4 regions of the Thauera sp. SDU_THAU2 genome follow, and region 3 is predicted to be linked to each of the others. Evidence: riboswitches for the same ligand, from Rfam matches in the RefSeq annotation. Region 3 holds a riboswitch; each other region holds the start of a gene.
The links. A riboswitch is a leader RNA that binds a small molecule or an ion and turns the genes downstream of it on or off. The one in region 3 is predicted to bind cobalamin.
Positions count from the first base shown of each region.

Region 1 (5,390 bases), 1.5 Mb from region 3:
GCGCTGTACGAACAGGATGCGGCGGAACGCAAGGCGCTCGGCAAGCTGCTGCCGCATCTCGAGAACCTCGACCAGCTCTTCCGCGTGCTGCTGAAGGCACGTGCCAAGCGCGGCGCGATCGACTTCGAGACCACCGAGACGCGCATGATCTTCGACGACAACGGCAAGATCGCGCAGATCGTGCCCGAGGTGCGCAACGACGCCCACCGCCTGATCGAGGAATGCATGCTGGCGGCCAACGTCTGCGCCTCGGATTTCCTCGCCAAGCACGAACATCCGACGCTGTACCGCGTGCATGACTCGCCGTCCGAGGAGAAGCTGGCCAAGCTGCGCGAGTTCCTGAAGGAATTCGGCCTGGGCATCGGCGGCGGCGACGAGCCGCGCGCCGGCGATTACGCGGCGCTGCTCGCGCAGATCAAGGACCGCCCGGACGCCCAACTGCTGCAGACCGTGATGCTGCGCTCGCTGAAGCAGGCGATGTACAGCCCCGACAACGTCGGCCACTTCGGCCTGGCCTACGAAAGTTATACCCACTTCACGTCGCCGATCCGGCGTTATCCCGATCTGCTGGTCCACCGCGCGATCAAGGCGGTGCTGGCGGGCGGGCAGTACAAGCCGGGCGACTGGGAGCAGATCGGCCTGCACTGCTCGGCGACCGAGCGCCGTGCCGACGAGGCCACGCGCGACGTCGTCGCCTTCCTGAAGTGCTACTTCATGCAGGATCGCGTCGGCGAGACCTTCACCGGCAGCGTCTCGGCGGTCGTGCCTTTCGGCCTGTTCGTCGCCCTCGACGACATCTTCATCGAAGGCCTGCTGCATGTCTCGGACCTCGGTACCGACTACTTCCATTACGACGAGACCCGCCATGCAATGCTCGGTGAGCGCAGCGGCAAGCAGTTCCGCCTGTCCGACCGGGTCAAGGTGCAACTGGTGCGCGTCGACATGGCGACCAACAAGATCGATTTCCGTCTGATCGAAGGTCCGCTGCCCGTCGAGAAACCCCAGCCTGCTGCCGTCGTTGCACCTGCCGAGGCCGTCGTGGCGGCACCGGTTGCCGAGCCGGCGGCAGCCGATGCTGCGGCAGCCGACGCTGCGGCGGACGAAGTCGCGGCACCTGCGGAGAAGGTGAGACGCACCCGCACGCGCAAGGCGAAGCCCGTGGCCGAAGCTTCGGCAGCCGAAGCTGCGCCGGCCGCTGCCGCACCGGCCGCTGCCGCACCGGCCGTTGCCGAGGCATCGCAGGCAGCCGAAACTTCCGCTGTGGCCGAAGTTGCTGCTGCGTCCGTGCCGAAGCCTGTTGCTGCACCGAGGCGGCGTTCGCGCGCCAGCGCCTCCGCTACCCCGAAAGCAGTGGCGTCTCCTGCAGCCGAGGCGGAGGCCCGCCCGGCACCGGCCAAGGCCGCCCGCGCCGGGACCCGCGTGCTCGACGATATCCGGCAGAAGGTGGTCGACCAGGAGGCTGCGGCGGTCAAGCTGGCTGCCGAAGAGGCAGCGGCCATCAAGGCGCGCAAGACTGCCGCCGGCAAGGATGGCAAGGCGGAGAAGAAGAAGGAGAAGGCCGGCAAGAAGGACAAGGACGCTGCGGACAAGGGCAAGAAAGCCAAGGCAGTGAAGGCGAAGGCCAAGGCCGGCAAGGCCAAATCGGCCGAGAAGGCAGAGAAGAAGGCGAAGAAGGCCGGCAAGAAGGAGAAGGCGGAAAAGGCCGGGAAAGCGAAACCGGCCAAGCCGGCGAAGCTTGCCAAAGCGGCCAAGGCCGCGCCTGCAGCCGCTGCCGAGCCGGTAGAATCGCGCGCCTCGAAACCGGCCGCGCGTTCTGGCGGCAAGACCTCCGCGAAGGAAAAACGCCGTGCCTAAGACGACCGCAAACACGAACGCCAGCGCCGCCAGCCGGCTGATCTACGGTTTCCATGCCGTGTCGGCCAAGCTGCGGCATGCGCCGGACTCGGTGCTGGAAGTCCATCTATCGGCCGACCGCAAGGACGCACGGGTGAAGAAGTTCGTCGCCCAGGCCGAGGCTGCCGGCGTCCGCATGCTGTATTGCGAAGGCGACAAGCTCGATGCCATGGTCGGCACCCGCCGGCACCAGGGCGTAGTGGCGAAGGTCGATGCGACGCGGCGCGACATCAAGCTCGCCGACGTGCTCGACAGCCTGGAAGAGAACGCGCTGATCCTGGTGCTGGACGGCGTGCAGGATCCGCACAACCTCGGCGCCTGCCTGCGCGTCGCCGACGCGGCCGGTGCGCATGCGGTGGTCGCGCCCAAGGACCGCGCGGTCGGCCTCAACGCCACCGCGGTCAAGGTCGCCAGCGGTGCGGCCGACACCGTGCCCTACATCACCGTCACCAACCTGGCGCGCGCGCTGCGCGAGATGCAGGAGGCCGGCGTATGGGTGGTCGGTGCCGCCGGCGAGGCGGAGAAGTCGCTGTACGACATCGACCAGAAAGCGCCGGTGGCCTGGGTGCTGGGCGCCGAAGGCGACGGCCTGCGCCGGCTGACGCGCGAGACTTGCGACGAGCTGGCGCGGATTCCGATGCTCGGCAGCGTCGAGAGCCTGAACGTGTCGGTGGCGAGCGGCATCTGCCTGTTCGAGGCGCGCCGCCAGCGCGGATGAGCGGTGGCGGCCGTGGGGAGCCTGCGCTGCGGGAAGGTGGAACGGGCTGCGCGGAGCCGAGGGCGAAACTCATCACCCCCGGCGTGTGCCGCCGTCGATGGGTTTCGCCGCCTTCCACATCCGGCTCGCCGAGCGGTGGCAGCGTACCTTGCCAGCCGCAGCGCGATTCAATACGCTTCACGTCTTTCGAGCTTCGGGGTGCCCGCGCCTGCGCGGGAGAATCGGGAAAGCGGTGCAAATCCGCTGCGTGCCCAGCGCCGTGAAGGGGACCGTCCGGGCAAGGTTTGCCCAGCCACTGGCCTGCAAATGCCGGGAAGGCGCCCGGACGGGATGATCCTCAGCCGGAAGACCGGCCCCGGAAGCGTTCAACAGCCGTCTGGTCGGCGCGCTGTCCACTGCTTCACGACAAGGGGACGACTCCGTGAGCAGCCATGCGCAAACCATCCAGACCGATCCATCCTTCAGCGCTGCCGAGCGCGCCGCCGTCTACCGCGCGATCCATACCCGGCGCGACGTGCGCGGGCAGTTCCTGCCCGATCCCATTGCCGACGAGGTGCTGGCGCGCGTGCTGACCGCCGCCCATCACGCGCCTTCGGTCGGCTTCATGCAGCCCTGGGACTTCGTCATCGTGCGTTCGCGTCAGGTGCGCGAGCGGATCCATCGCGATTTCCTCGCCGCCCATGCCGAAGCCGAGCAGATGTTCGAGACCGGCAAGCGGGGCACGTACCGCAAGCTGAAGCTGGAAGGCATCCTTGAAGCGCCGCTCAACCTGTGCATCACCTGCGATCGCAGCCGCAACGGCCCGGTGGTGCTCGGCCGCACCCACATGCCGGAGATGGACATCTACAGCGCGGTCTGCGCGGTGCAGAACCTGTGGCTGGCGGCGCGTGCCGAAGGGCTGGGGGTGGGCTGGGTCAGCATCCTGCACCCGCAGGCGCTGCGCGAGACGCTCGGCATCCCGGACGGAATCGTGCCGATCGCCTATCTCTGCATCGGCCATGTCAGCCATTTCCATCAGCGCCCGGAGCTGGAGTCGGCCGGCTGGCTCAAGCGCATGCCGCTGACCGAGCTGCTGCATTTCGATCGTTGGCAGGGCGAGGCGGACGAAGCGGGCGAGCGTTTCGCCGACGCCGTCTCGCGCGTCATGCCGGCATAACCGGGCCACCATTCCGCTTTTTCGGCCTTCGCGCAGCCGCCGCTCGGTGTGGCGCGCACAGGCTTGCACGGCAATTGCTTGTTGCTGTGGCCACGGTCATTCCGGCCGAGGCCATGGCAACGAGGATTCCGGAGAGAGGATGAAGACGGCGCTCGCATTTCTGCTCGCAGCGCGCCGCTGCGAAATCGACGATCTCGAACGGCTCGCGCTCAGTTGCGAACTGGTGCAGGCGGTCAGTGAACTCGTCCACCAGCTCCAGCGGGAACGCGGCGCTTCCAACGTCTTTCTCGGCTCGGAAGGCGCCCGCTTCGGCCCCCAGCGCGAAGCGCAACTGCTTGCCAGCCGGGCCGCGGAGGCCGAGGTCCGGAGCTGGCTCAAGCGCCCGGAACTGGGCGGCGAGAAGTCGGGCGGCGCGGTGCATGGCGGCTCGCGCCTGCTGACGCGCATCGCGCTTGCGCTGCATGCGCTGGATGCCTTGCCCGGGCTGCGCGGCGACATTGCCGCCCGGCGCTGCCGGCCCGATGTGTCGACCGCGCGCTACAGCGAGATCATCGCGGCCTTGCTCGCGCTGGTGTTCGAGGCTGCCGACGTGGCGGTCGATCCCGGGGTTTCGCGGCTGCTGGTCGCGCTGTTCAACCTGATGCAGGGCAAGGAGTTCGCCGGCCAGGAGCGCGCGCTGGGCGCGGCGCTGTTCGCCGCGGGCCATCCGGCGCCCGAGCGCGTGCAGTCCATCCTGCACCTGATCGATGCGCAGGCGCAGTGCTTCCGGCGCTTCGAAGGTTTCTGCGGCGACGAGGTGCTGCGCCAGTGGCGGGCGCTGCAGTCCGTCATGCCGCTGGCCGAACTCGAACGCCTGCGCCGGATACTGCTGGCGTCGACGCTGGGTTCGGCGCTCGATCCCGCGCTGGCCGAGGCCTGGTTCGACTGCTGCTCGCAGCGCCTCGACCAGATGCACGAAGCCGAGGTGGCGCTCGCCCGCGGCCTGGGCGAATCCTGCGCGCGGCGGATCGCCTCGGCGCGGACCGAGGCGCAGGACCAGGCGGCCTTGCTCGAAGCCTTGTCCGCGGCGCCGGAGATCCGGGCGCCGCTCGACATGCTGATCGGTGCCGAGATGGCCGGGGAGGGGGCGCCGGCAGAGCCTGCCCAGGGCGATGAGCCTTTCGGTCCGCAACTGCGGCGTTCGATCGTCGATCTGCTCCATGCCCAGTCGCAGCGCCTGCAGGCGATGAGCGACGAACTCGACGCGGCGCGCGCGGCGCTGGACGAGCGCAAGCTGATCGAGCGCGCGAAAGGCCTACTGATGGCCTGCCGCGGCCTTTCCGAGGACGAGGCCTACCGCCTGCTGCGCCAGACCGCGATGAGCCAGGGGAGGCGCCTGGCCGAAGTCGCCGCGGCGACGCTGGCGCTGGCCCCGGTGCTGGGCAGGCACTAGGCGGGGCGGCGCACCAGGGATGTGCAGGCAACTGCCGATGCTGCACTGCAGCAGTGCATCCGGCCTCGCCGCGTCGTCATGCAGCCGGCTGGCAAACCGATGAAATGCAAGGGAAACGAGTCGATCCTGCAAACTGGCACGCTTGCTGCATAGGCTAGGGCAAGGCTGGGCCAACGGCGGTCCGGCATTCG
Region 1 is NZ_JBBWUN010000003.1:3,085,065-3,090,454, reverse strand. It holds gene rnr (ribonuclease R) at 1-1,854, shown strand, start outside; gene rlmB (23S rRNA (guanosine(2251)-2'-O)-methyltransferase RlmB) at 1,847-2,611, shown strand; cobalamin riboswitch at 2,794-2,981, shown strand; gene bluB (5,6-dimethylbenzimidazole synthase) at 3,033-3,767, shown strand; gene AAFL97_RS16085 (nitrate- and nitrite sensing domain-containing protein) at 3,907-5,199, shown strand.
Region 1: linked by a shared signal. The riboswitch ahead of bluB (5,6-dimethylbenzimidazole synthase) and the one ahead of AAFL97_RS23160 (TonB-dependent receptor domain-containing protein) in region 3 are both predicted to bind cobalamin.

Region 2 (5,390 bases), 2.2 Mb from region 3:
GCACAGCCTGGACGAGGTGCGCCCACTGCTCGATGCGGTCGAGACTGCTGCCCGCGCCGGTGCGTGGGCGCTGGGTTATCTGCGCTACGAGGCCGCACCCGCGTTCGACGTGGCGCTGAGCGCGCATGCAGCGGACGGGCCGCTGGCCTGGTTCGCCATCCACGACGTCCCGCTGCCCAGGAACGGCGAACCGGAGGGCCGTGCAGCAGTGGTCGATTGGCACACCCTGCCCGAGCGCACCGCCTTCGATGCCGCCCATGCCCACATCCAGCAGGCGATCGCCGACGGCGTGCTCTACCAGGTCAATCACACGGCACAGTTGCGCGGACGGCTGGCGGGCGACAGCCGTGCCTTGTTCGCCGCGCTACGGCGGGCGCAGCCGGGCGGGTATGCGGCACACATCGACTGCGGCCACAGCGATGAGGATCGCGTGCAGGTGCTGTCCGTCTCGCCCGAGCTGTTCTTCGACTGGCGCGGAGACGAGATCCTCACGCGGCCGATGAAAGGCACGGCCCCGCGCGGTACCACGCCCGACGAAGACGCCGCGCTGGCCGCGCGGCTGCGCGCCAGCCCCAAGGAACGCGCCGAGAACGTCATGATCGTGGATCTGCTGCGCAACGACCTCTCGCGCATCGCCGAGCCGCACAGCGTGCGCGTGCCCGCGCTGTTCCACACCGAGGCCCTGCCCACCGTGTGGCAGATGACTTCCGACGTGGTGGCGCGCACCCGGACCGGCACGCGGCTCGCCGACGTGTTCGCCGCGCTGTTTCCCTGCGGCTCGGTCACCGGTGCGCCCAAGGTTGAGGCAATGCGCATGATCCGCGCCCTCGAAGGCGGGCCGCGAGGCGTCTACTGCGGCGCCGTCGGCGTGGTTCGTCCCCACGTTTCGCCCGACGGCCGGCGCGGCATCGCCGCCACCTTCAACGTGCCGATCCGCAGCATCGAAATGAAAGGCAGCGCTGCCCGCTGCGGCATCGGCAGCGGCATCGTCTGGGGCGCCAGCGCCGGCGACGAATGGGCGGAATGGGCCGCCAAGCGTGCCTTCGTCGAACGCGCCAGCGCACCCTTCGACTTGCTGGAAACCCTGGGCCTGCATGACGGCGAGTTGCGCCATCGCAGCGAGCATGTCGCCCGCATGCGGGCCGCCGCCGCGCACTTCGGCTACCCCTGGGATGAATCGCGCATCGACGCCTGCCTCGACGAGCTCGTACGCACGCGCGGCCAGGACGCCTGGCGCGTGCGCCTGCTGCTGAATGCGCAGGGCGCACTCCGCACCGAAGCCGCCGCTCTCGCACCCACGCCGGAACCGGTACTGCTGGCGCTGGCCGCCCACCCCTTCCTCCAGGCACACAGCGAATTCAGCCGCCACAAGACCACCCGCCGCGCGCACTACGCCGCCTTCGCGCCCGCAGCGGGCTCGGGCGTGTTCGACACCGTGCTCTACAACGAGGCCGGCGAGATCACCGAATCCACTTTCGGCAACCTCGCCATGCTGATCCACGGCCGCTGGGTCACGCCTCCCCTCGCCTGCGGCCTGCTGCCCGGCGTCGGCCGCGCCATCGCGCTGCGTCAAGGCCGCGTGACTGAAGCCGTGGTGCGCGTGCAGGATCTGCCGCGCGTGCAGGGCTGGGCCTTCATCAACAGCCTGCGCGGCTGGCTGGAGGCACGGCTGGCGCCATCCAACTGACGGCTGGCCAGCTCAGAAGTCGATACCCGCCTGCGCCTTCACGCCCGCCTTGAAGGCGTGCTTGCGGTCGGCGATCTCGCTGACCGTGTCGGCCAGCTCGGCCAATTCCGGCTTGGCCGCGCGGCCGGTGACGATGACGGTCTGGCGCGGCGGGCGGGCGCGGATCGCGGCGAGCACCTGCTCGGTGTCGAGGTAGTTGTACTTGAGCATGTAGGTCAGCTCGTCGAGCAGCACCAGGTCGAGCGCGGGGTCGGCCAGCATGCGGCTGGCCTGCGCCCAGGCTTCGTCGGCGGCGCGCTTGTCGGCGTCCCAGTTCTGCGTGTTCCAGGTGAAGCCGGTGGCCATGGCGTGGTACTGGACCGCGCTGTCCAGCCCCTGCTTCTGCAGGAAGATGACTTCGCCGGTGGCGTGCGTGCCCTTGATGAACTGCACCACGCCGGCGCGCTGGCCGTGGCCGAGTGCGCGATACAGGGTGCCGAAGGCCGAAGTGGTCTTGCCCTTGCCGTTGCCGGTGATCAGGATGACGATGCCGCGCTCCTCCTGCGCCCGTTCGATGGCGGCATCGACGACTTCCTTCTTGCGCTGCATGCGCGCGTTGTGGCTCTGCTTCTTGTCCTCTTCCATCGGTCCGGCCTCCATCTCGTCTCTGTCGGAACCGGAGGGGGAAGAATGACGACGGTGAATGCGCAGCAAAGCCGCTCGAAAGCAGCCGGAGCAAGGCGCAGGCAAGGCCCGCGCGACCGATCGGCAGTCCGCCCGCACCCCGGGGCATTCACCTGTCTCGTCGAACGGGTCGGTCTTCTGGCTCGCCTTCATCCGGTTGCCGCCGCCTTCCCGAAGCAGCACGCTCCAGTGGCCGAAATGGCGGCACCGTCCGGCTCACAGCAGCGGGGACTGCGCCGGAATGGCGGAAAAAAATGGGCAGGCACGCCCCCCGCTTCACCGGACTTCCTGTTTCGCTCCGCGCGCGAATGCCCGCGAAAGCTCCCGATCGATGCGGGCCGCACTATACGCCCGCAGCGGTCCCGCGGGCAATGCGCACCCCGCGCAATGCCCGCCGGCAGTTCAGTTGCCGAGCAAGCTCTCGGCCGGCACGCCGATGCGCACGTTGCCCCAGTGGCGGCCAGCGGCCATGATCGGCATGGCGATGTCGCACAGGATCTCGCCGGTGTCACGGCGGTAGGTTTGCAGCAGCAAGGGTTCGGTATTGCGCGCGGCGCGCAGCTCGGACGGGCTTTCGAACTTGCGGCAGGTACGGTTGCCCACCAGATCCTGTTCGTAGTTGCCGGTCAGCGGCCGGGAGAATTTGGCGTTGTGCGCCGGCAGGTAGCTGTCTGCATTGACCGCAACGGCGAATACGCCGCCGCGGATCGAGGCCAGGCTGTCGTCGAGCAAGGCCTGGCAGCGGCGGACGAACTCCTCGCCCCATGCCACACGGTACTTCGGCGGATTGGTGCCGGGAATGGGCTGGTAGCGCCGCTCGAAGATGTCGATGCGGCCGGCGGCCATCTGTTCGAGCTGTCCCTGCACCTCGTCGCGGAAGCGGCGCGTCTGTTCGACGATCTGGTCGAAGGCGCCGCGCCCGGTCTTGAAGCGCGACACCAGTTCCTGCACGCCTTCGGTCGCCTTGGCGAGCTGTTCCGTGCCCCGCTCGCTCTCATCCATCTGTCCGGCGACGGAGTGCGACAAGGCGTTGATGGCACTGACCTTCTCATGCACGCTGACATTGGTGTCCGCCAGCGAACCCATCGCCGTGGCGATCTGCTCGAGCTGCCTTCCGGTCGCCTCGAACTCGCCCACCATGTGGCCGAACTGGGTTGCCGACCGGTCGACGACTTCGCGCGTCTGCAGCACGTCGGCATTGATCACCTCGTTCTCGCTGCGCGTCTCCGACACCAGTTCGAGCATGCCGTTGATGTTGCCGACAATCTCGGCGGTCGCGTTGTTGACCCGCTCGGCCAGCTTGCGCACCTCGTCGGCCACCACGGCGAAGCCGCGCCCGGCCTCGCCCGCCCGCGCGGCCTCGATTGCCGCATTGAGCGCCAGCAGATTGGTCTGGTCGGCAATCTCGCGGATCAGCACGGCAATCTGCTTCACGCTCTCGGAGCGCTGCGACAAGTCGTCCACCGTGCGATTGAATTCGGTCACCTTGTTGCTGACCGAATTGATCTTGCCGGCGATGTCCTGCATCTCGCGCAGCGAACCGCGTGCGATGCGCAGGTTGTCGGCGGTGGACTCGGCAATCTGCCGCGCGCTCTGCGACACCTGCTCGATGGCGGCAGTGGATGCGCTGCTGGCATCGAACACCGCCGTGGTCATCTGCCCCTGCTCCCGCGCGTGCCTGGCCGCGGCCTCGACGCGCAGCTTGACCTGCACCGCCTCGCGCGCGATGCCAACGCTGGTGGTGCGCACTTCGCCGATGATGTGGCGCATCTTTTCGGCAAAGCGGTTGTAGCTGCAGGCCAGCTCGCGGAACTCGTCGTGGGTGATGAGCGGCAGGTCGCGCGAGAAGTCGCCTTCGCCGCGGCCGATCTCCTCGAAGATGCCGATCATGCCGCGGATCGGGCGCACGATCAGGTGGCGCAGGTAGGCGATCTGGCCGAGGATGCAGGCCAGCGCCACGGCGCTGATGACGATCATCACCCATTGCCCGGCCTCGAGCGCACCGAGGATGCGCGCCGCGAACTCCGGCGCGATGCTGCCGTCGGCCAGCGCGCGGCCGATCTCCGAGGTCTGCCAGGCCTGCACGGCCAGATAGCCCAGATTGAAAAAGAACAACAGCAGGAAGCTGCACAGCTTCTTGGTCAGCGTGTTCCAGAAGGTCTTCTCGACAGTCTCGTACAGCTGTCTCAACGTGCTCATTTGGTGTGGTTCCCGAGCTAGAAATTCGTGTTCATCAACTATCTCCGAGCCCCTCTATCGGTTCTGCGCACCTGCACTTGAGAACAGATTTCGATGCAGCGCGCAGTATTTTTTGACGGAATATTCCCCACAATGGGGATAGAAACAAGGACATAAATCTCATTTTTGGCAAATAAACGGCCACCGACCTGCGAGCGCCGCGTCACTGCCTGCCCTCCCGGCCGCCCTCCCGCCGTTCCCATCCGTGCCGGCCGCGGCCTCGCAATTGCCCTGCCTGCGCCGGCCTGCGACAATCACGCCTTTGTCGCCGGCGCCTTGCCGGTGCCCACGCATCCTCATCTCCCGAACCGAAAACATGTCCGACCAGACGAACACCCCGCCGCAGGACGAGAATCACCTGATCGCCGAGCGCCGCGACAAGCTCGCCGCCTGGCGCAGCAGCGGCCGCGCCTTCCCCAACGACTTCTCGCGCGAGAACACCGCCGGCAAGCTCGCCGAGCTGTACGGCGACAAGGAAGCCGAGGCGCTGGAAGCGCTGCCGGTGGAAGTCAGGGTGGCCGGCCGCATCATGCTCAAGCGGGTGATGGGCAAGGCGAGCTTCGTCACCATCCAGGATCTGTCGGGCCGCATCCAGCTCTACGTGCAGCGCGACGGCGTCGGCGAGGACGTCTACGCCCAGTTCAAGACCTGGGACATCGGCGACATCGTCGGCTGCATCGGCACCGTGTTCAAGACCAAGACCGGCGAGCTGTCGGTCAAGGCCGGCGAGATCCGCCTGCTGACCAAGAGCCTGCGCCCGCTGCCGGACAAGTTCCACGGCCTCACCGACGTCGAGCAGAAG
Region 2 is NZ_JBBWUN010000003.1:2,373,777-2,379,166, forward strand. It holds gene AAFL97_RS12530 (chorismate-binding protein) at 1-1,687, shown strand, start outside; gene cobO (cob(I)yrinic acid a,c-diamide adenosyltransferase) at 1,700-2,311, opposite strand; cobalamin riboswitch at 2,462-2,693, opposite strand; gene AAFL97_RS12540 (methyl-accepting chemotaxis protein) at 2,753-4,549, opposite strand; gene lysS (lysine--tRNA ligase) at 4,905-5,390, shown strand, end outside.
Region 2: linked by a shared signal. The riboswitch ahead of cobO (cob(I)yrinic acid a,c-diamide adenosyltransferase) and the one ahead of AAFL97_RS23160 (TonB-dependent receptor domain-containing protein) in region 3 are both predicted to bind cobalamin.

Region 3 (5,390 bases):
GGTTGCGGGCAGGAGGCCGGCGGGGCCCACGACGACTGCCATGACGAAGGCTGGTGGCGCTACCTCTCCACCCATCCGCCGACTGCGGAACGGATCCGCAGGCTGGACGAAGCCGGCGGGCAATGACTTCAGGCGGGATCGGCGGGTAGATCCTGATACAGCTCTGCCAGTACCAGCGTGAAGCCGAAGGCGGGCAGGGTCAGCCTGGCGGCTTCGCCGCTGGCTTCGGTCAGCAGCCAGTCGCCTTCGGCGGTGCGGGAATAGCATTCGACGTGGGTGCGATCCTGCGACAGGAACAGCACCGTCTTGAGCCCGGGGAAGCGGCGATAGGCGGCGAACTTGGCGCCGCGGTCGTAGGCTTCGGTCGAGGGCGGCAGCACTTCGGCGATCAGCACCGGCTCTTCCTTGAGCTGGCGGCGTTCGCGGTCGGCGTCCGAGCAGGTGACGAAGACGTCGGGGTAGAAAAGGTCGCTCGCTTCAGCCAGGCGCAGGCGGACGTCGGACATGAAGACATTGCAAGGTGTGCCCCTGAATGCGGCACGCAGGGCAAATGCGGTATTCAGGCCGATGACGTTGTGCACGTCCGACCCGCCGGCCATCATGAAGGCTTCGCCGTGGAAAAATTCCCAGCGTTCAGGCTGGTCCGCTTCCCAGGCGAGGAATTCATCCAGCGTCATCGCATGCTTTTCCGCAGGCAGGCCCATGGCAGTCTCCCGTGTCGTCCGTCGGCTTCCAGTTTAGCCGCCCTTCAGCACCAGCGGCAGGCCGGCGGCGACGAACACCACGCGTGGGCACAGCGCGGCGACGGCCTGGTTCAGCCGTCCGGCTTCGTCGCGGAACAGGCGGCCGAGCGGGGTTTCCGGCACCAGGCCGAGGCCGACTTCGTTGGCGACCAGGATGATGCGGCCGGGCAGCGTCGGCAGGGTGGCGAGCAGGGCGTCGCGTTCGGCGCGGAACAGCGGCAGGGCTTCGGCATCGGCGCCGGGTGGCAGGCTGTCGGCGTCGATCAGCAGGTTGGCCAGCCACAGCGTCAGGCAGTCCACCAGCAGGCAGCGCTCGGGTGTGGCTTCGCGGCGCAGTGCGGCGGCCAGCGCCACGGGCGCTTCGACGGTGCGCCAGCCTGCCGGCCGGTCGGCCTGGTGGCGGCGGATGCGGGCCGCCATTTCGTCGTCGAGTGCCTCGGCGGTGGCGATCACGGTGACGGCCAGGCCGGATGCGGCGGCGCGGCTTTCGGCTTCGCGGCTCTTGCCGGAACGGGCGCCACCCAGGATCAGTTCGTATGTCATGGTGCTGATTGCCTTTTTCGCCGCTGGGGCCTTGTGCTGGTGCAGTGCACGATACTGGCCGGTACGGTATCATCCGCCCCCACTGCCCCGGAAGGGGCGGCGCGTCATCGGTGCCCGCGGGCGATTCACGCCCGGGGTTGAACGGGAAACAGGTGCGCGGCCCATCTCGCCATGAGGCCGCAATGCCTGTGCTGCCCCCGCAACGGTAGGTGTGCGCAAGGTGGACCACGCAGCCACTGGGTTCATGACCTGGGAAGGCGGTCCATCCGTCCGGCCGGCAGGCTGGTACACACACGAGCCCGGAGACCGGCCGGAACGCGAAAGGCGGATGTGTCGCGGGGTGGCGGCGATGGCATGGCGTGTTCCGTGGCGCCGTTCGTTTCCTTTTCCCTCCCTGGACCGTCCTGTTGCGTATCGCCATGGCGCGCGGGGACGCGGCGCCTTGGCGCAGGGAGATCCAAACGATGAAGATCCGCTTCTGTACCACGGCGATCGCCGTTGCCAGCGCTTTTCCGATGTATCTACCGTCCGCGCTCGCGCAGGACGCGTTGGGGGAGGTCGTCGTCACCGCCACCCGCCAGCAGCAGCGCGCCGACGAGAGCTTGTCCAGCGTCGATGTGATCACGCGCGAGCAGATCGAACGCGGCGGCCACAGCACGCTGACCGACCTGCTGGCGGCACAGCCCGGCATCCAGGTGAGCAGCAACGGCGGCCCCGGCGCCAATACCGGCATCTTCATCCGCGGCGCCAATTCCGGGCATACGCTGGTGCTCGTCGATGGCATGCGGGTCGGCTCGGCGACCTCCGGCCAGCCTGCGCTGGAGACGATTCCGCCCGAACTGATCGAGCGCATCGAGATCCTGCGCGGGCCGGCGAGTGCGCTGTACGGCTCGGACGCCATCGGCGGCGTGATCCAGATCTTCACGCGCAAGGGCACGGCGGGCTTCCATCCCAGCCTGCGCGTGGGCGCCGGTACCGAGCACAGCTACGCCCTCGGCGCGACGGTGGCCGGCGGCCAGGATCGCCTGCGCTACAACCTGTCGGCGGGGCGCGAGCGCACCGACGGCTTCAATGCACGAAAGAATCCTGCCACCGCGGCCGATCGCGATCGCGACGGCTTCCACAACGACTACCTGAGCGCTTCCGCCGCGCTGGGATTCAGGGACGATGACGAGATCGGGCTGACGCTGTTCCATTCCGAAGGGCGCAACTGGTTCGATTCCGACACCGAATACGATGCCCGCGTGAGCAAGGGGCTGGATACCGCCGGCATCCACATGCGCAACAAGCTCGCCGACGGCTGGGTGAGCACGCTGCGCCTGGGCTACAGCAAGGACCGTTCGCACAGCAAATGGAGCACGGCGCCGACGGACCGCTTCGACACCGAGCAGACCCAGTTCGCGTGGCAGAACGACGTCTCGCTGGGCGGCGGCCTGCTGCTCGCGGCGGTCGAGCATCTGGAGCAGAGCATCGACACCACCGGCACCTACGAACGCGACACGCGCCGGGTGAATTCGGCGCTGCTGGGCTGGGGCGGGCAGTTCGACAAGCATCATCTGCAGATCAACGCACGCCACGACGACGATTCGCAGTTCGGCGGCAAGACCACCGGGCTGCTCGCCTACGGCTACCAGTTCCTGCCCGAATGGCGGCTGCGCGGCAGCATCGGCACGGCCTTCAAGGCGCCGACCTTCAACGACCTGTACTTCCCGCTCGCCTGCTTCCCGCCTTTCGGCTGCTTCGGAGGCAACCCGGACCTGAAGCCCGAGGAATCGCTGAACCGCGAAATCGGCCTGGTCTGGGAGCAGGGCGGGCTGCAGATGACGGCCACCTACTACAACAACCGGGTGAAGAACCTGATCCAGTGGGGCAGCACCCCGGACAACGTCGGCCGCGCCAGGCTGGAAGGGCTGGAATGGGGCGTGAGCGCGACCGTGGCCGACTACCGCGTGCGGGCGACGATCGACCTGCTCGATGCCAAGGACGAGGATACGGATGCGCGCCTGGTGCGCCGCGCGCGCCGCGCGGGCTCGCTCGGCATCGACCGCACGGTCGGCAAGTGGAGCTGGGGGGCCGAATGGCGCGGGCAGAGCGAGCGCGAGGACGCCGGCACGCGGCTGGGCGGCTACGGCATCGTCAATGCCTGGGTCCATCACCAACTGACGCCCGAACTGCGGCTCGAGCTGCGGGCGAACAACGTCTTCGACAAGGACTACCAGCTTGCCCGCAACTTCGCCACCGCCGGTGCCAACGCTTTCGTCACACTGCGCTATGCGCCGCGCTGAGCCGTCGTTCCCCATGCCCGCCGTCCGTTTCTCCATGCTTGCCGCCGCACTGGTGCTGCCTTTTCCGCTGCTGGCAGCGCCCGCGCCGGGCGGCGGCGCGCTCGAAGCCGTCGTCGTCACCGCCTCCCGCCAGCAGCAGCGCATCGAGGACAGCCTGGCCGCGGTGGAGGTGATCGAACGCGAGGACATCGAGCGCGCCGGGCATTCCTCGCTGATCGAGGTGTTGCGGGCGCTGCCCGGCATCCGGGGCACGGCCAACGGCGGCGCGGGGGCGAATGCGAACGTCTACGTCCGGGGCGCCGAGGCGCGGCACACGCTGCTGCTGATCGACGGCCTGCGGGTCGGCTCGGCCAGTTCGGGGGCGCCGACGCTGGAGAACATTCCGCTCGGCCTGATCGAGCGCATCGAAGTGCTGCGCGGGCCGGCCAGCGCGCTGTACGGCTCGGAGGCCATCGGCGGCGTGATCCAGGTGTTCACCCGCAAGGGCGAGGCGGGCTTCAGGCCGGAGCTCTTCGTCGGCTACGGCTCCGAACACACCCGCAAGGCATCGGCCGCGCTGTCGGGCGGGGTCGGGCGGCTGCGCTACAGCCTGAACGTGGGCGCCGAGCACACCGACGGCTTCAACTCGAAGCGCGACCCGGCCTTCTGGGCGGGCACGCCGCCGCGGACGTCCTACTGGGCGGACGACGACGGCTTCCGCAACACCCATGCCGGCGGCTCGGTCACGCTGGGCTTCCGCGACAGGGACGAGATCGGCCTGGGTTTCACGTACTCGGACAGCCGCAGCCGTTACGATGCCTCGGCGGCGAGTTATTTCGACTCCTGGATGGACAAGACCGCCGGTACGCTGAGCCTGCATCTGCGCAACGAGCTGCGTGCCGGCTGGACCAGCACCCTGCGCCTGGGCCGCAGCATCGACGAGTCGCTGAACCGGGCGAGCGCCGCGGCGCCGAGCCGGCACGATACCGAGCAGGATCAGTTGATGTGGCAGCACGACGTCGATCTGGCGCTGGGCAGGCTGCTGCTGGCCTATGAATACGTCGAAACCCGGCTCGACAGCACCACCGTGTACAACAAGGACAGCCGCCGGGTGAATTCGCTGCTGCTCGGCTGGTCGGCGCAGATCGACGCCCACCACCTGCAGCTCAACGCCCGCCACGACGACAACTCCCAGTTCGGCGGCAAGACCACCGGCCTGCTCGCCTACGGCTACGACCTGACACCTTCGCTGCGCCTGCGCGGCAGCATCGCCACCGCCTTCAACGCGCCGACCTTCAACCAGCTCTACTGGCCGATGGCGTCGTCGCCGACCAGCTACCACGGCAATCCCGATCTGAAGCCGGAGCGGGCGCTGAACCGCGAACTCGGCATCCGCTGGACCCGGGGGGCGCACAGCGTCGAACTGAACTACTTCGACAACCGGGTCAAGGACCTGATCGCCGGCAACCCGGTGTATGCGTTGCGGGGACAGCAGGTCAACGTCGCCGAGGCGCGGCTCAAGGGCGCGGAGCTCGGCTACATGCTGTCGCTGGGCGCATTCACCGTCAGCGCGGGCCTGGACTGGCTGGATGCGAAGGACGAGCAGAACGGCCGGCGGCTGCCGCGGCGGGCACGGCAGTCCGGTTTTCTGCGGCTGGCCCATGCCGCCGGGCCGCTGGACTGGGGCGTGGAATGGAACGGCGCCGGCCGCCGCCACGACGATGCGGCCAACACCGTGGATCTGCACGGCTACGGCCTGCTCGATGCCTATCTGCATTACCGCCTGTCGCCGCAATGGCGGGTCGAGGCGCGGGCGAACAACCTGCTCGATGCGGACTAC
Region 3 is NZ_JBBWUN010000003.1:4,581,887-4,587,276, forward strand. It holds gene AAFL97_RS23145 (M48 family metallopeptidase) at 1-126, shown strand, start outside; gene AAFL97_RS23150 (Uma2 family endonuclease) at 129-704, opposite strand; gene cobU (bifunctional adenosylcobinamide kinase/adenosylcobinamide-phosphate guanylyltransferase) at 738-1,286, opposite strand; cobalamin riboswitch at 1,394-1,600, shown strand; gene AAFL97_RS23160 (TonB-dependent receptor domain-containing protein) at 1,751-3,571, shown strand; gene AAFL97_RS23165 (TonB-dependent receptor domain-containing protein) at 3,585-5,390, shown strand, end outside.

Region 4 (5,390 bases), 1.2 Mb from region 3:
CCCGAACCCAACGCGATGACCGTCGCCACCGTGGGCGAAAACGGCCGCCCGTCGACGCGCATCGTGCTGATCAAGGACTACGACGCGCGCGGCATCGTCTGGTACACCAACTACCGCAGCCGCAAGGGCCGCGAGCTGGAGGCCCACCCCTTTGCCGCGCTGCAGTTCCACTGGGTGGAGATGGAGCGCGTGGTGCGCATCGAAGGCCGGGTGGAAAAGGTTTCGGACGAGGAATCCGACCGCTATTTCGCCAGCCGGCCACTCGGCAGCCGGATCGGCGCCTGGGCCTCGCCGCAGAGCGAGGTCATCGACGGGCGCGGCGTGATCGTGGCACGCGCAGCCGACTACGGGCTCAAGTTCGGCCTCAATCCGCCCCGCCCGCCGCACTGGGGCGGCTACCGCTTGGTGCCCGACTACTGGGAATTCTGGCAGGGCCGCGCATCGCGCCTGCACGACCGCATCGCCTACCGCCTGCAGGACGACGGCAGCTGGCAGCGGCAGCGGCTGGCGCCCTGAAGCCCGCCTTGGCACCCATTGCCCGCCACCGGGCGGGCACCGATCAGTTCCGGCGCTGAAGCAGCGAGAACAGCGCCATGCCGGCGAACATCGCCAGCACGAAGACCACGCCCTTGGGCGCGCCCATGCCCAGCAGCGTCAGCGCCGGCCCCGGGCAGATGCCGGCCAGCCCCCAGCCGATGCCGAACAGCGCACTGCCGACCACCAGCGGACGGTCGATGGCGCGGCCGGCGGGAATCCGCATCGGTTCACCGAGCAGCGAAACCTTGCGCCTGCGCGCCACGGCGAAACCCGCCATGCCCACCGCCACCGCAGCGCCCATCACCAGCGCCAGCGACGGATCCCAGGCCCCGGCCAGATCGAGGAAACCCAGCACCTTGGCCGGGTTGCTCATGCCGGCGACGATCAGGCCGATGCCGAACAGCAGGCCGACGAGGAAAGCGACGATCGTTTTCATCACCCCCTCTCAGGCCAGCAGGTGGCGGACGACGTACACCGCGGCAAAGCCGGCCGCCATGAAAGTCAGCGTCGCCGCCAGCGAACGCGGCGACAGCCGCGACAGGCCGCATACGCCGTGGCCGCTGGTGCAGCCCGAGCCGTAGCGCGAACCGAAGCCGACCAGCAGCCCTGCGACCACCAGCACCAGCCAGTCGGCCTCGATGCTGATCTCGGGCAGCGCGGCAAACACCCGGTACAGCACCGGCGCGGCAACCAGGCCCAGCACGAAGGCCAGCCGCCAGGCCCTGTCGCCGCGCGCGCCAGCTTGCAGCAAGCCGCCCGCAATGCCGCTGATGCCGGCGATGCGGCCGTTGAACACCAGCAGCAGCACTGCCGCGAAGCCGAGCAGCGCGCCACCGGCGAGCGCCGTGCCCGGAGTGAAGTTTGCCCAGTCGATGGTCATGGCGTCGAAAACAGCTCGGATGAACGGGTCGAGGAAAGCACCCGCCGGCGTACAACCGGACGGGCATTCAGGGCGCGAATATATTAGTAAATACTGATTTATTCAAGCCCGCCCGGCTTGTCCGCATCCACCTTGCCGCCGAGGCGGCGAAGGCAGATAATCCTACCCGCCCATGGTTGCCTGCCGACGTCGGCGGGTATGAAAAAGGGAATCCGGTGCCGCGCCCCTGCGCGCGAATTCCGGAGCTGCCCCCGCAGCTGTAATCGGCGAGTCCTGCGCCCCCCATGCCACTGGATGGATTCCGGGAAGGCTGGCGCAAGACGAGGACCCGAGAGCCAGAAGACCTGCCATGCGCATCCACTTCAACAGTTTGGGGCGGGGTGTCCCTGACAAGAGGCATGGCTCAGACCATTTCGCTTGCTCGCTTTCCTGACGGACCGACAACACCGTGCGGCGCTGCCGCACGGCTGGCGCTCGCCTCCGCCGGCCGGCGATCCGCCCCGCCCGCACCGGATCGCCGCCATGCCAGACATCGCCGGACCTGAATCCCTTGCCGAAACAGTCCGCAGCGGCCGTCTCCACGAGGACATCGCCATGGAGACGCTGCCCCGCTTCGTTCCGGCCGACGCGCCGCGCATCCTCGCCCATCTGCTCATGCTGAACGCCGACGACCGCATGCTGCGCTTCGGCTACGGCATCCGCGACGAAGGCATCGCCGGCTACGTCGCCCGCCTGGACTTCGCCCGCGACCATCTGCACGGCCTGTGTGCAGCCAGCGGCGAAATCATCGCCCTCGCCCATGTCGGCATCCGCGACGGCGAAACCGACTTCGGCCTCAGCGTCACCCTCGCGCATCGCGGCCGCGGCCTGGGCCACAGGCTGTTCGGCCACGTCATCGAGCTGGCGAAGTCGTCCGGCGCCGCCTGCGTCGTCTGCCACAGCATCAGCCCCGCGGTGCACCACATGGCCATCCTCCATGGCTTTCGCCGCCTTGGCGGCAAGCTCACTGCACCACTGACCCTGCCGCTTTCCGCCGGAACCGAAACCCGCACGCACGCCGAACCAGCCTGCGCCTGAACACTCCTCTCACTCCTTTTCAGACAGGACATCCCGTGGACCGACTTCCCGACTCCCTCCATCGCATCGACCCGCAACTGGCCGCTTTCGAAGTCATCCGCCGCAACGGCGCGGTGGTCGCCTTCGACCCGAGCAAGATCGCCGTCGCCATGAGCAAGGCCTTCCTCGCCGTCGAGGGCCGCCAGGGCGCGGACTCCTCGCGCGTGCGCGATCTGGTCGCCCGCCTGACCGAAGCCGTGGTCGGCGCGCTGACCCGCCGCCTGCCCGACGGCGGCATGCTGCACATCGAGGACATCCAGGACCAGGTCGAACTGGCGCTGATGCGCTCGGGCGAACACGACGTCGCCCGCGCCTACGTGCTCTACCGCGAGCGCCGCGCCGCCGAACGCGCCGCGCAGAAGGCCGCCGGTCTGGACACCGCGGGCGACGCACCGGTGCTGCACGTCGTCGATGGCGAGCAGCGCCGTCCGCTCGACCGCGCCGCGCTGCTGGCGACCTGCCGCGAAGCTTGCGAAGGCTTGGCCGACGTGTCCGCCGACACCGTGCTCGAACATGCGCTGCACAACCTCTACGACGGCGTGCCGGTCGCCGCCGTGCGCCAGTCGCTGGTGCTGGCCGCGCGCACGCTGATCGAGCGCGAGCCCGACTACACCCACGTCGCCGCGCGTCTGCTGCTGTCGGCGGTGCGCGTCGAGGTGCTGGGCCACGAAGCCTCGCAGGCCGACATGGCCGCCCCTTCAGGCGGCTACGTCGGTTATTTCCCGCAAGCAATCCAGCTCGGCATCGATGCCGAGCTGCTCGACCCGCGGCTGGCCGACTTCGACCTGAGCCGGCTGGCGGCGGCACTGAAGCCCGAGCGCGACCTGCAATTCGACTACCTCGGCCTGCAGACGCTGTACGACCGCTACTTCCTGCACGTGGAAGGCCGCCGCATCGAACTGCCGCAGACCTTCTTCATGCGCGTGGCGATGGGCCTGGCGCTGAACGAGATCGACCGCGAGGCGCGCGCGATCGAGTTCTACCTGCTGCTGTCCTCCTTCGACTTCATGAGCAGCACACCGACGCTGTTCAACAGCGGCACCCGCCATTCACAGCTGTCGTCGTGCTACCTGACCACGGTCGCCGACAGCCTGGAAGGCATCTACCAGTCGATCAAGGAAAACGCCATGCTGCAGAAGTTCGCCGGCGGCCTGGGCAACGACTGGACGCCGGTGCGCGCGCTGGGCAGCCGCATCAAGGGCACCAACGGCCAGAGCCAGGGCGTGATCCCCTTCCTGAAGGTGGTCAACGACACCGCGGTGGCGGTCAACCAGGGCGGCAAGCGCAAGGGCGCGGTGTGCGCCTACCTGGAAACCTGGCACCTCGACATCGAGGAATTCCTCGAACTGCGCAAGAACACCGGCGACGAGCGCCGCCGCACCCACGACATGAACACCGCCAACTGGATTCCGGACCTGTTCATGAAGCGCGTGCTCGACAACGCCGAATGGACGCTGTTCTCGCCTGCCGACGTGCCCGAGCTGCACGACCTGTACGGCCAGGCATTCGAGGCCGCCTACGTCGCCGCCGAAGCGCGCGCCGCCTCCGGCGAGATCCGCCTGAGCAAGAAGCTGCCGGCGGTGCAACTGTGGCGCAAGATGCTGACGATGCTGTTCGAGACCGGCCATCCCTGGATCACCTTCAAGGACGCCTGCAACCTGCGCTCGCCGCAGCAGCACGTCGGCGTGGTGCACAGCTCCAACCTGTGCACCGAGATCACGCTGAACACCTCGGACGACGAGACCGCGGTGTGCAACCTCGGCTCGGTCAACCTGCCGGCCCACCTGGCGCGCAACGCCGAAGGTGAATGGCAACTCGACAGCGACAAGCTGCAGCGCACCGTGCGCACCGCGATGCGCCTGCTCGACAACGTCGTCGACCTCAACTACTACGCCACGCCCAAGGCCCGCGCCGCCAATATGCGCCACCGCCCGGTGGGCATGGGCATCATGGGTTTCGCCGACGCGCTGCACGTGATGGGGCTGGCCTATGCCTCCGACGCCGCGGTCGAATTCGCCGACCGCTCGATGGAGCAGGTCTGCCATGCCGCCTACTGGGCCTCGACCGAGCTGGCCGAGGAACGCGGCCGCTACTCCAGCTTCCGCGGCAGCCTGTGGGATCGCGGCATCCTGCCGCAGGACAGCCTCGCCCTGCTCGCCGAAGCGCGCGGCCGCGCCGGCGAAGGCGGCGCGCTGCTCGAAGTGGATCGCTCGTCCTCGCTCGACTGGGGCCCGCTGCGCGAACGCATCGCCCGCTACGGCATGCGCAACTCCAACTGCGTCGCCATCGCGCCGACCGCCACCATCTCCAACATCGTCGGCGTGTCGGCCTCGATCGAGCCGGACTACCAGAACCTGTACGTCAAATCCAACCTGTCGGGCGAATTCACCGTGGTCAATGCCCACCTGGTGCGCGAGCTGAAGGCGCTCGGCCTGTGGGACCCGGTGATGGCGTCCGATCTGAAGTATTTCGACGGCTCGCTGGCGCCGATCGAGCGCATCCCGGCCGACATCAAGACGCGCTACGCCACCGCCTTCGAGATCGCACCGGAGTGGCTGGTCGAAGCCGCCTCGCGCCGCCAGAAGTGGATCGACCAGGCGCAGTCGCTGAACCTCTACGTCGCCGGCGCATCGGGCCGCAAGCTCGACGAACTCTACCGCCTGGCCTGGCAACGCGGCCTCAAGACCACCTACTACCTGCGCACCCTGGGCGCCACGGCGATGGAGAAGACCGGCACCGGCGCCAGCAGCGCCGCAGCCCAGCCGGAAGCCGCGCCGGTCGCCAGTTACGGCAGCACCGCGCCCAGGGCCTGCTCCATCCTCGATCCCGACTGCGAGGCCTGCCAATAATGAGCGCA
Region 4 is NZ_JBBWUN010000003.1:3,403,396-3,408,785, forward strand. It holds gene pdxH (pyridoxamine 5'-phosphate oxidase) at 1-516, shown strand, start outside; gene AAFL97_RS17685 (DUF6691 family protein) at 560-973, opposite strand; gene AAFL97_RS17690 (YeeE/YedE family protein) at 983-1,417, opposite strand; cobalamin riboswitch at 1,574-1,783, shown strand; gene AAFL97_RS17695 (GNAT family N-acetyltransferase) at 1,940-2,494, shown strand; gene AAFL97_RS17700 (ribonucleoside-diphosphate reductase subunit alpha) at 2,530-5,382, shown strand; gene AAFL97_RS17705 (ribonucleotide-diphosphate reductase subunit beta) at 5,382-5,390, shown strand, end outside.
Region 4: linked by a shared signal. The riboswitch ahead of AAFL97_RS17695 (GNAT family N-acetyltransferase) and the one ahead of AAFL97_RS23160 (TonB-dependent receptor domain-containing protein) in region 3 are both predicted to bind cobalamin.